3 regions of the Streptomyces sp. BK79 genome follow, and region 3 is predicted to be linked to each of the others. Evidence: riboswitches for the same ligand, from Rfam matches in the RefSeq annotation. Region 3 holds a riboswitch; each other region holds the start of a gene.
What was found. Region 3 has a riboswitch for cyclic di-AMP ahead of ACFIF2_RS28080 (M23 family metallopeptidase). Riboswitches for the same ligand answer to the same signal wherever they lie in the genome.

Region 1 (3,987 bases), on a different contig from region 3:
GCGTCGAGGAACTGCTGCGCTACGACGGCCCGGTGGAGATGGCCACCTGGCGCTTCGCGACCCGCCCGCTGACCATCGGCGGGCAGGAGATCGCGGCCGGCGACCCCGTCCTCGTCGTCCTCGCGGCCGCCGACCGCGACCCGGAGCGGTTCACGGACCCCGACACCCTGGACCTCGCCCGCCGGGACAGCCAGCACCTCGGGTACGGCCACGGCATCCACTACTGCCTCGGCGCCCCGCTCGCCCGGCTGGAGGGGCAGACCGCGCTCGCCACGCTCCTGACCCGCCTCCCGGACCTGCGCCTCGCCGCGGACCCGGCCGAACTGCGCTGGCGCGGCGGACTCATCATGCGCGGTCTGCGCACCCTGCCCGTGTCGTTCACCCCCGCCCCGTCCCCGGCGGACAGCGGCGCGCCGCCGACGCAAAAGTGACACGCGCTCAACTCTGTGATCTTCACGTGATCTGCGCGGCATGAACTTGTGACAAGCGATCATCTGCCTATACGTTCACGGATCATCGGCGTGGCCTGAGTTTCGGCGCCACCCGATCCCCGTCGTCTCGTGAAAGGTCGTCGCATGCTCTCCGGGAACGGTCGTCACCGCCGCCCCCGCCAGGCACCCGCCCTGGTCGTCGCCGCCGGAGTGACCGGCTCCGCCATCGCGATCCCCCTCCTCGGCGCCACCGGCGCCCACGCGGCCGACGGGGCGAACTGGGACCGGGTCGCCGAGTGCGAGACCGGCGGTGCCTGGAGCCAGAACAGCGGCAACGGGTACTACGGCGGGCTGCAGCTGACGCAGGAGGTCTGGGAGCGGTACGGCGGCCTCCAGTACGCGTCGAGCGCCGACCAGGCCAGTCGCTCCCAGCAGATAAGAATCGCCGAGAAGCTGCACGCCGACCAGGGCATCGCCGCCTGGCCGACCTGCGGTCTGCTCGCGGGGCTGGGCAACGACGCGTCGGTCGTGGGCGGCGGTACGGGTTCGACGGGTGACGGTGCGTCGGAGGAGGCGGACGACGCCTCCGCGACCCCGGCCCCGACGGCGTCCGGGTCGGCCGGCTCGGGCGGCTCCGCCGACTCGGGTGAGCCGGACCGGTCGGGCCGGTCGTCCGGGGCGGCGGAGCCGACCGCCGGGGCGTCGTCCTCCCCCTCGTCCTCCGCCTCCTCGTCGGCCGGTCAGAACGAAGGGGCCACGTCCGACACGCCCGATACATCCGACACGTCCGACCCCGCGGCCGGCGCCGGCCGCGAGGAGTCCGCCGGTTCGTCCGCGCCCGTCACCAAGGGCGATGAATCGGACAAGGCGGGGCAGAGTGACGGTTCTTCGTCCCTCACCGGCACCGGCGAGTCCGGCGCGGGCAAGCATCGCGGCGGCAGCGCCGACGAGGGCCCGGTGGACGGCCGTACGGCGGAGTCGTCGGGGCGGCACGCCTCGCGTGACGAGGGCGGGGCGCGGGAGGCCGTCGACGGCGCCTACACCGTCCGCTCCGGCGACAGCCTGTGGGGCATCGCCGACTCCCTTGAGGTCGACGGCGGGTGGCGGTCGCTGTACGCGGGCAACAAGGACGTCGTCGGTGTCGACCCCGACCACATCCTGCCCGGTCAGACGCTCACGGTCACGGGCGAATCGGGCGAAAAGTAGGGGGAGTTCACGTCACGGTTCGAGACTGTATGTCCGTTTTGGATCACGTGAGATATAGGTCTCAGAAGCCGTGATCGTCTTTGAAAATCCGCGGCGCGCGTGTCTACGGTCGTGACCGCTCGCCATCGCGGGCCCCGGCTGCCGCAACGCCGAATCCTGCCAGCGGCCGTCCGGGAACAGTCGTCGCGTCAAGCGCCGAAGGCAGGAGCGGGGGACCCAAGGTAAGTGCCGCACCGGGCAGTTGAGCCGGAGCGGCTAGGGGTGGAGCCGAGTTCCGCGAGGAACCCGGCCGGGCAACTCAACCGGCCCGAACCCGACAGCTCACCTCGCAGGCGTCGGTGAGGGGATCAACCATGCTGTTTTCCGGCAAGGGCAAGCACCGCCGCCCGTCCAAGGCCACCCGTGTCATCGCCGTCGCCGGCGTCACCGGTGCCGCCGTCGCCGCCCCGCTGATGGCGGCCGGCAACGCCTCCGCCGCCACCGCCTCCGAGTGGGACGCCGTCGCCCAGTGCGAGTCCGGCGGCAACTGGTCCATCAACACCGGCAACGGCTACTACGGCGGTCTGCAGTTCTCCGCCTCCACCTGGGCCGGCTACGGCGGCACGCAGTACGCCGCGACCGCCGACCAGGCCAGCAAGGCGCAGCAGATCGAGATCGCCGAGAAGGTGCTCGCGGGCCAGGGCAAGGGTGCCTGGCCGGTCTGCGGCACCGGCCTGTCGAACGCCGCGTACACCGGCGGTGGCTCCACCGAGAGCCAGGACAGCGGTTCCTCGCAGAGCTCCGACAGCTCCGGCTCCGACAGCTCCTCCGGCTCGCAGAGCCAGAGCAGCGGCTCCACCGCCGACCGCTCCGCCGAGCAGAAGGCCTCCCGCTCCGACGAGCGCCCGGCCGCCAAGAAGGAGACCGTCACCACCCCGACCGGCCAGAAGGTCGAGAAGGGCGACGGCGAGTACAAGGTCGTCAAGGGCGACACCCTCAGCTCGATCGCCGAGGAGCACGACGTCAAGGGCGGCTGGGCCAAGCTGTTCGACCTGAACGACGACATCGTCGACGAGGCCGACCTGATCTTCCCGGGCCAGCAGCTGCACCTCAAGTAAGCGGCGGCCTCGCGACTCCCGCCCCGGTGCGTGTTCCCCCGTACGCACCGGGGCGGGTTTTTCGTGCCCTCGCCCGGCGCCCGACCGCGCACTTGATCGCGTACGGGTTTCCACGGGTTTCCGGGAACGTCTTTGTTTCGTTCGGAAACAATTTACTCTCGGTTCTGTCCATCGGGTGGGCGATCGGCTGGCCGATCGCCCGGAGCCGGTTAGGCTCGGTCCCGCAGAGCCGCCGCGGTCCAGCGGACCCGCGCGTCACACCGAAGCGTCACATTGAAGAAGGAGATGCTCGTGCCGTCCATCGACGTCGTCGTAGCCCGGGAAATCCTGGACTCCCGAGGCAACCCCACGGTCGAGGTCGAGGTCGGCCTCGACGACGGCAGCACGGGTCGTGCCGCCGTTCCGTCCGGTGCCTCCACCGGTGCCTTCGAGGCCATCGAACTCCGTGACGGCGACACCAACCGCTACCTCGGCAAGGGCGTCGAGAAGGCCGTCCTCGCCGTCATCGAGCAGATCGGCCCCGAGCTGGTCGGCTACGACGCCACCGAGCAGCGCCTGATCGACCAGGCCATGTTCGACCTGGACGCCACCGACAACAAGGGCTCGCTCGGCGCCAACGCCATCCTCGGCGTCTCGCTCGCCGTCGCCCACGCCGCCTCCGAGGCCAGCGACCTGCCGCTCTTCCGCTACCTGGGCGGCCCCAACGCGCACCTGCTGCCGGTGCCGATGATGAACATCCTGAACGGCGGCTCGCACGCCGACTCCAACGTGGACATCCAGGAGTTCATGATCGCCCCGATCGGCGCGGAGTCCTTCTCCGAGGCCCTGCGCTGGGGCGCCGAGGTCTACCACACGCTGAAGAAGGTCCTGAAGAACAAGGGCCTGGCCACCGGCCTCGGCGACGAGGGCGGCTTCGCCCCGAACCTCGGCTCCAACCGCGAGGCCCTCGACCTCATCCTCGAGGCGATCAAGGAAGCCGGCTACACCCCCGGCGAGCAGATCGCCCTCGCGCTCGACGTCGCCGCGTCCGAGTTCTACAAGGACGGCTCCTACACCTTCGAGGGCAAGGAGCGCACGGCCGCCGAGATGACCGAGTACTACGCCGAGCTGGTCGAGGCGTACCCGCTGGTCTCCATCGAGGACCCGCTGTTCGAGGACGACTGGGAGGGCTGGAAGGTCCTCACCGGCAAGCTCGGCGACAAGGTCCAGATCGTCGGCGACGACCTGTTCGTCACCAACCCGGAGCGCCTGGC
Region 2 (3,987 bases), on a different contig from region 3:
CGTCGTCCGCGAGCTGGAAGGCGACGCCGAGGCGCTCGCCGTACTGGGTGAGCACGTCCACGACCGTCTCGTCGGCGCCGGACATCATCGCGCCGAACCGGCAGGAGACCGCCACCAGCGAGCCCGTCTTGCCGCCCAGCACGTCCAGGTAGTGGTCCACCGGGTCCCGGCCGTCCTGGGGCCCCGCCGTCTCCAGGATCTGGCCGGTGACGAGCCGCTCGAAGGCGAGGGCCTGCACGCGGACCGCCTCGGGCCCGAGGTCGGCGAGGATCTGGGAGGCGCGGGCGAAGAGGAAGTCGCCGGTGAGGACCGCGACGGAGTTGCCCCACCGCGTGTTCGCGCTGGGCACGCCGCGTCGCACGGCCGCCTCGTCCATCACGTCGTCGTGGTACAGCGTGGCGAGGTGGGTCAGCTCCACGACGACGGCCGAGGGCACGATGCCGGGGGCGTAGGGGTCGCCGAACTGGGACGCCAGCATGACCAGCAGGGGCCGGAACCGTTTGCCGCCGGCCCGCACCAGGTGCTGGGCGGCCTCCGTGATGAAGGGCACCTCGCTTTTGGTTGCCTCGAGCAACCCTTCCTCGACCGCGACCAATCCGGCCTGGACATCGGCTTCCAGAGCCTGGTCCCGCACGCTCAGCCCGAACGGCCCGACGACGGTCACGAGGGGTCTCCTGTCTGCTGGTGTCTACTGGCGATTACCTGGTTTGTCGATAGGTCGCTGCCACCACTCAAGTCAGCGTATCCGGTCACGTTTCGATCACCGCTAGCGCCCACCGTTACAGGCCGGTCGGTATCGGATCATGCGCGGTATGTTTTTGATCAGGTGATATGAGCAGACATTGATCGACATCCCCGAGACGGGAAGCCGCCACCGAAGATCACATCACCCCTCCCAACGCCCCGCACTCCGAGTACGTCACCCGCACGGCCCACTCCACCTCCGTCCCGAACAGATGCCCGCACGGCACGCGGAAACACCGGACGGACCGGAACCGGCCACGGCGGAGACCGGCACCCGCCGCACGGGGCGATCGGACCGCCCGACGGCCGCGCGACCCGAAGCCTTCCGCACCGCTGGGCGGTTGAAGCCAAGTTGGGCCTGATGCCCGATTTGCGCCCCTTGTTGACGCCCGTGAGTTGGCTCACTCCCCCGCGACTGTGGGCAACCCTGCCGCCGACTGTGCCCTCCCTTTGCGCCACAAGCCAGTTGAGGCTTGGCAGCAGCAAAGGATCAAGCGCATCAAATGCCCCAGATCAAGGTCAACAGGCGCGTTGGGTGATTCCTGCACTTGTTCCGGACATGTGCTCTCGCATACGTTCCCGGCCTGTCGGGCGGACGCCGAATCCTGCCACCGCCCGGACACATGTCATCCGCCAACACACTTCGCAGGCAGGAGCGGGGGACCCAGGTAAGTCGCCGCGCCGGTCACCACCGGAGCGGCTCGGGGTGAAGCCGTGCCCGTCAGGGCCCGGCCGGGCACCTCCCCGCCCGAACCCGACAGCTCACCTCGCAGGCGTAAGGAGAGGGACTGAAGCATGTCTGCCAACGGTCAGAACCGTCACGCCCGCACCACCCGCCTCGCCCGCAAGCTGGCCCTGGCCGGCACCGGCGCCGCGGTGCTCGCCCTGCCGCTCCTCGGTGCCACCGGTGCCTCCGCGGCCACCCCGGCCGCCGCCCCGACCGCCGCCACCGCCGCGACGACCTACCCGGACAACCTCGACGGCTGGATCCGCGAGTCGCTCGACATCATGGCGCAGCACGGCATCCCCGGCTCGTACGAGGGCATCCACCGCAACATCATGCGCGAGTCCTCCGGCAACCCGCTCGCGATCAACAACTGGGACATCAACGCCGTCAACGGCACCCCGTCCAAGGGCCTGCTCCAGGTGATCGACCCGACCTTCCAGGCGTACCACGTGCCCGGCACCTCCTGGGACCCGTACGACCCGGTCGCCAACATCACCGCCGCCTGCAACTACGCGGCCGACCGCTACGGCTCGATGGACAACGTCTTCGGCGCCTACTGAGCCGCAGGGACGCGGGTCAGCGGGATCCGAAGAGACGCTCGAGGACGACGGCCACGCCGTCGTCCTCGTTCGTCGTGGTGACCTCGTCGGCCACCGCCTTCAGTTCCGGATGGGCGCCGGCCATGGCGACGCCGTGGGCCGCCCACTGGAACATGGGGATGTCGTTGGGCATGTCGCCGAAGGCGATCGTCCGCTCCCGGCCCACGCCCAGCCGCTCGGCGGCCAGCGCCAGCCCCGTCGCCTTGGTGATGCCGCACGGCTGGAGCTCCACCGTCCCCGGCCCCGACATGGTCACCGTCGCCAGGGAACCGACCACCGAACGCGCCGTCGTCGCCAACTCGTCGTCGGACAGGTCGGGGTGGCGCAGCAGCACCTTGCTGATCGGCGCGCTCCACAGTTCGTCGCGCCGGTCGACCCGCACCGCGGGCAGGGTCGGGTGGGGCATCAGGTAGCCCGGCTCGATGAGCGTCAGGCCGTCGACGCCGTCCTGGTCGACCGCCGCGTGCACCTGCCCGACCTCGGCCTCGATCTTGCCGAGCGCGGTCTCGGCCAGCTCCCGGTCCAGGGTGACCGACCACAGCATCCGATGCGCTCCGGCGTCGTACACCTGCGCGCCCTGACCGCACACCGCGAGCCCCGTGCAGCCGAGCCCGTCGAGCAGGGCCCGCACCCTCGGCGCCGGCCGGCCGGTCACCACCAGGTGCCGCGCCCCCGCCCCGGCCACCCGCGCCAGCGCGGCCAGCGACCGGTCGGAGACGGTGTCGTCGCCGCGGAGCAGCGTGCCGTCGAGGTCGGTGGCGACGAGTGAATATGCGGTGCGGTCCATGATCAGAGAATACGGACACCGCACCTGTCCGACTCACCCGCGATCGCATCCGAACGAGGACGCGCGAGTACGGCACAAGTGCGTACGAGTCCGGCACGAGTGCGGCCGAGGACGCACGTTCGTGTCCGAAACCTGGCACATCATCGCGTTCATCGGCTAAAGCCGGTTAAAGGCCTGTGCACCGGTTGGCAACAACATGGTCCGCTACCTACCGGTCGGGCGGCCCCGACGGTACCTTCCTTCTGTCCAGGGGGGACTTGATCGGGGGGTCGGGTTGAACGGCGGACGTGTACGCGTGCTCAGGCCGGAGGAACTGGGCGAGGGGGAACGGGAGCGCTGGCGGGAGCTGCGCGCCGGGTCGACGGCGCCGCGCAACCCGTTCATGGAACCGGAGTTCACCGACGTCGTGGGCCGGGTGCGGCCGCGGGCGCGGGTGGCGGTGGTGTACGACGGCGGTGACCCCGCCGGTTTCCTGCCGCACGAGCGCGGACCGCTGGGCCAGGGCCGGGCGATCGGGCTCGGCGTGTCGGACTGCCAGGGCGCGGTGCTGCGCCCGGGCCTCGCCCCGGACACCCGCGCCCTGCTGCGGGCCTGCTCCCTGTCCAGCTTCGCCTTCGACAACCTGGAGGCGGCACAGGGACTGTTCCTACCGCACGCGGCGGAGGAGCACACCGCGTACGTCATCGACGTGGAGAAGGGGTACGCCGCGTACGAGGACGTGCTGCGCGCGCAGTCGCCGAAGTTCCTGAAGACCACCCTCGCCAAGGAGCGCAGGCTCGGCCGCCAGGTCGGGGACGTGCGCTTCGTGTTCGACGAGCGCGATCCGGCCGCGCTGCGCACGCTCATGGCGTGGAAGTCGGCGCAGTACCGCAGGACGGGGCGCCGGGACCGGTTCGCCCAGGAGTGGATCAGCCGGCTCGTCGCCCGCCTGGCCGAGACCCGGGCGCCGCAGTGCACGGGCACGCTGTCCGTGCTCTACGCCGGCGGCCGGCCCGTCGCCGCCCACTTCGGGCTGCGGTCGGCGACGGTCCTGGCCTGCTGGTTCCCGGCGTACGACCCGGACTTCGCCAAGTACTCGCCGGGGCTGGTGCTGCATCTGCGGATGGCGGAGGCCGCCGCCGCCGAGGGCG
Region 3 (3,987 bases):
GAGCGTGCGGACCTCCTGCTCCGTCAGGCTCAGCTCCGCCACGCCCAGCAGCGCCGGCAGCTGCTCCACCGTCCGCGCGGAGGCGATCGGCGCGGCCACCGTGGGCTGCGCGGCCAGCCAGGCCAGGGCGACCGTGGCGACGGGGGCGTCGTGGGCACCGGCGATCTCGTCCAGGGCGGCGAGGACGCGCCGGCCCCGCTCGCTCTCCAGGTACCTGGCCGCGCCGCCCGCCCGCGGGCTGTCGACCTCGGCGCCGGGCCGGTACTTGCCCGTGAGGAACCCGGACGCGAGGGCGTAGTACGGCACGGCGGCCAGCCCGGACCGCTCGGCGAGATCGCGCAGCCCGCCCTCGTAGGTGTCCCGGGAGACCAGGTTGTAGTGGGGCTGGAGGGCGACGTACCGGGCGAGGCCCTCGCGGTCGGAGAACTCCAGGGACGCCGCGAGGCGCTCGGCGGAGATGTTGGAGGCGGCGATGTGCCGGACCTTGCCCGCCCTCACCAGCTCGTCGAGCGCGCCGACGATCTCCTCGACCGGCACTTCGGGCTTGTCGAAGTGGGTGTAGTAGAGGTCGATGTGGTCGGTGCCCAGGCGGCGCAGCGAGGCGTCGGCGGCGGCCTTGATGTTCGCGGCGCTCAGGCCCGGGTACTCGGGGTGCTGGCTGACCTTGGTGGCGAGGACGACGCCATCGCGGTTGCCGCGGGAGGCGAGCCACGCGCCGATCGGCGAAGGAGGTGTCCTGGTCGGCGGTCCAGCCGAAGACGTTGCCACCGAGGGCGAGGGGGAAGATCTCCAGGTCGGAGGCGCCGAGCTTGCGCAGAGCAGTCATGTCGTGCGTCAACGAACGCACCGGAGCCCGGGATTCCGGAGGCGGGGCAAAATACCCGCAAACCGCAAACCGCCAGCCGGCAGCCCTGACGTCGGGGGGTCGCCGTCAGGACCGCCGGGGTTCGGGAACCGGCGGCGGGGGCTCAGCGGGCGAGGCTCAGGGGGTGAGGCCCTTGCTCTGCAGCCACGCCATCGGGTCGATGCCGGCGCCGTCGCTGGTGTGGACCTCCATGTGGAGGTGGGCGCCGGTGACGTTGCCGGTGGCGCCGACGCGGCCGATGACGTCACCGGTGGTGACCTTCTGGCCGACGCTGACGCTGATGGACGACTGGTGGGCGTACCAGATCTCGGTGCCGTCGTCGAGGGTCAGCACGGTCTTGTAGCCGTACGACCCCTCGTAGCCGGCCGACGTGATCGTGCCGCTGTGGACCGCCTTGAGCAGCGTGCCCGTGGGAGCCGCGAAGTCGAGGCCCGTGTGGTACCCGGAGGACCAGTAGGCGCCGGCCTGGCCGAAGCTGGAGGAGATGGTGTACGAGGAGGTCGGCAGCGTGAACTGCTTGGCCAGCTTCGCGAGTCGCTCGGCCTCGGCCTTCTTCGCGGCCTCCTCCTCCGCCTTCTTCTTGGCGGCGGCGGCCTTGGCCTCGGCCTCCTTCTCCGCCTTGGCGGCGGCCTCCGCGGCCTTCTTCTCGGCGGCGGCAGCGGCCTCGGCGGCGGCCTTGGCCTCGACCTGGGCCTGCTGCTGCTCGGCCTGCGCCATGATCCGGGCCCGGAGCGTCTCGCCGGCGTCGGCGGCGCCCTCGGTGGCGGTGGTGTCGGCGGCGACCGCGGCGATGCCGCTGAGCGGGGTGGCGGAGCCCTGCGGCTCCGGTTCCGCGTCGTCGGAGATGATCGAGCCGACGTTGGGCAGGTCCGGCATCGAGATGGACACCGGCGGCTTGCCGGTCTGCGCGGTGGCCATGCCGCCCGCGCCGACCGCGGCTATGACACCGACGCCGAGGACGGTGGAGCTGCGGGCGAGTCCGCCGCGCTGCTTGGCCACGCGGTGCCGGCCGCGTACGGGGCGGATGGAGTCCGCGGTGGGATTCCACTCCTCCCAGGGGCCCTCTTCGGTGCGGTGGCCGTCGAAGCCGAAGGTGTCGGTGTCGTGCGTGAGCGGCACGAACGGGGCCTCGGGGGCAGGCCGGTTGGACGCCACGTGGGCGTACTCCTTTCCTTCCTTCTCGCCTACCGGGTTAGCTGACGGGTTCGGAGCAGGAAGGTCTCCTACGCGCGTATAACCGCCGTGTCTCCACGGCGTCGTACGAGCGATTCACCCCAATGTGGTGGTTCCCCGGTTCCCTTGCGGGATTCGGCGCGTGCGCACGGAGCCGCCTTCTGTGACGGCTGGGACGACCGCGCTGCGTTATCGAACGTTAATAGACGCGGGCCTCGTATTCCAAGCCGTTCCTCTTGATCATTAACGAATCCCGGACGGACGCAGGCCTCAGGAGCGGTGAAAACCGGGCAACTTGACCGCCCCTCAGTCCCATCTTCCCCAACCACTTTTTCTGACGGTGTGTCAGTTGTGATGCGGAGGGCGCTTGCGTCGTCACCGGTTGTGATCACGGCCGTCGTACGGCGAGCAGGGCCATGTCGTCCGTCATGCCGCCCCCGGAGTGCCGGCGGACGTCCTCGGCGAGGGTGTCGAGCAGTTCCGTCGGGTGCCGGAAGGCGCGGCCGGCCAGCCGCGCCTGCGGATCGTAGAACTCGCCCCGGGCGTCGCGGGCCTCCGAGAGCCCGTCGGTGTACAGCAGCAGCGTGGCCCCGCCCGGGAAGGGCGCCTCGTCCGCCCGGTCGGGCCACACGCCCAGTTCCCCCATCCCCAGCGGCAGCGCCGACTCCCGGGCGGGCAGCGGACACAGGGTGCCGTCGGCGTACAGCAGCAGGGGCGGCGGATGGCCGCGGTTGACGATGCGCACGACCCCGTCGCCGTGCGGGAGTTCGGCGAGGACGGCGGTGGTGAACCCCTCGAAGGCGTCCAGGCCGTCGCGCCGGGTGCCCTCGCGCGCCAGCGCCCGCTCCAGCCGCTGCGCCACCGCCTCCAGCGTCGCCTCCTGCTCGGCCGCCTCCCGGAACGCGCCGATCACCACGGCGACGGCGGCGACCGCGCCCATGCCCTTGCCGCGCACGTCCCCGACGATGAGCCGGATGCCGCGCGCGCTGTCCTGCACCGCGTAGAGGTCGCCGCCGATGAAGGCGTCGGCCTGCGCGGCCTCGTAGCAGGCGGCGATCTCGAAACCGCCGATCCGCTCGGCGGGCTCGGGCAGCACGGCGCGCTGGGCCGCCTCGGCGATCTCCCGCACGGTGACCAGCCGCTCGCCGGTACGGCGGACGAAGGCGTTCACGAAGACGGCGAGCGCGGCGACCGTCGCGATGGTGATCAGCTCGGTGAGGGAGTCGACGTAGTGGATGACGCCCTTGGTCAGTTGCAGCCCGATGACGGCGGCGACGACGGCCGCCCCGGTGAGTGCCGTGCCGCGCCGTGAGTAGAGCGGGGCGGCGACCAGCGGCGCGGCCGTGTAGAGGGGGGCGGCGGTGAAGTAGCGCGGGGTGAGGATGTCGTACAGGACGGCGACGACGATGAGCAGCACGGGGAGCAGGCGGATCAGGGACCGGCCCCGGAGAGCGCGACGCCGCTGGTCGGGGACGGTGGACGGCACCGGCTCGACGACCGCCCCGAGGCCCGGGTCGGGCACGGGATCACCGGGGAGCCGACCGCCGGCCCTGGCGTACGCTCCCTCGCCGTCCACGTCACCTGGCCGCACCACTCGTCTCCCGCCACCCCGCATGTCCGCGCCGCTTGCCGTCCCGTCCTCCAGGTTTCCCCGGGCGGGGGCGGGGGGCGAGCCGCGGGGGCCGATCAGGTGACGGGGCCGGGGACGGAGTCCGGACGGCTCTGCAGGCGAGGACCGGGCCGGACCCTGAACGCACCGAAGGCCGGAACCCTTACGGATTCCGGCCTTCGGTCTTGAGTAGCGGGGACAGGATTTGAACCTGCGACCTCTGGGTTATGAGCCCAGCGAGCTACCGAGCTGCTCCACCCCGCGCCGTTGTGTTCTCCACTGTACGTCATCCCGGGGGCGGAATGCACATCCGTATCCCGCTACCCCTCCAGGTGACGGT

Region 1: it holds a riboswitch for cyclic di-AMP, as region 3 does, so the genes downstream of both, ACFIF2_RS14335 (transglycosylase family protein) here and ACFIF2_RS28080 (M23 family metallopeptidase) in region 3, are expected to answer to the same signal.
Region 2: it holds a riboswitch for cyclic di-AMP, as region 3 does, so the genes downstream of both, ACFIF2_RS23935 (transglycosylase SLT domain-containing protein) here and ACFIF2_RS28080 (M23 family metallopeptidase) in region 3, are expected to answer to the same signal.

The regions. Positions count from the first base shown of each region.
Region 1 covers NZ_JBHVOC010000010.1:32,341-36,327, reverse strand. Annotated here, with positions in the region: gene ACFIF2_RS14345 (cytochrome P450) at 1-431, shown strand, start outside; gene ACFIF2_RS14340 (transglycosylase family protein) at 576-1,637, shown strand; cyclic di-AMP (ydaO/yuaA leader) riboswitch at 1,821-1,987, shown strand; gene ACFIF2_RS14335 (transglycosylase family protein) at 1,991-2,734, shown strand; gene eno (phosphopyruvate hydratase) at 3,026-3,987, shown strand, end outside.
Region 2 covers NZ_JBHVOC010000020.1:10,916-14,902, forward strand. Annotated here, with positions in the region: gene ACFIF2_RS23930 (polyprenyl synthetase family protein) at 1-664, opposite strand, end outside; cyclic di-AMP (ydaO/yuaA leader) riboswitch at 1,366-1,534, shown strand; gene ACFIF2_RS23935 (transglycosylase SLT domain-containing protein) at 1,540-2,031, shown strand; gene ACFIF2_RS23940 (HAD family hydrolase) at 2,048-2,857, opposite strand; gene ACFIF2_RS23945 (GNAT family N-acetyltransferase) at 3,153-3,987, shown strand, end outside.
Region 3 covers NZ_JBHVOC010000025.1:40-4,026, forward strand. Annotated here, with positions in the region: partial or broken gene ACFIF2_RS28075 (aldo/keto reductase) at 1-826, opposite strand, end outside; gene ACFIF2_RS28080 (M23 family metallopeptidase) at 983-2,020, opposite strand; cyclic di-AMP (ydaO/yuaA leader) riboswitch at 2,032-2,189, opposite strand; gene ACFIF2_RS28085 (PP2C family protein-serine/threonine phosphatase) at 2,427-3,629, opposite strand; tRNA gene ACFIF2_RS28090 (tRNA-Met) at 3,838-3,911, opposite strand; gene ACFIF2_RS28095 (dihydrofolate reductase family protein) at 3,968-3,987, opposite strand, start outside.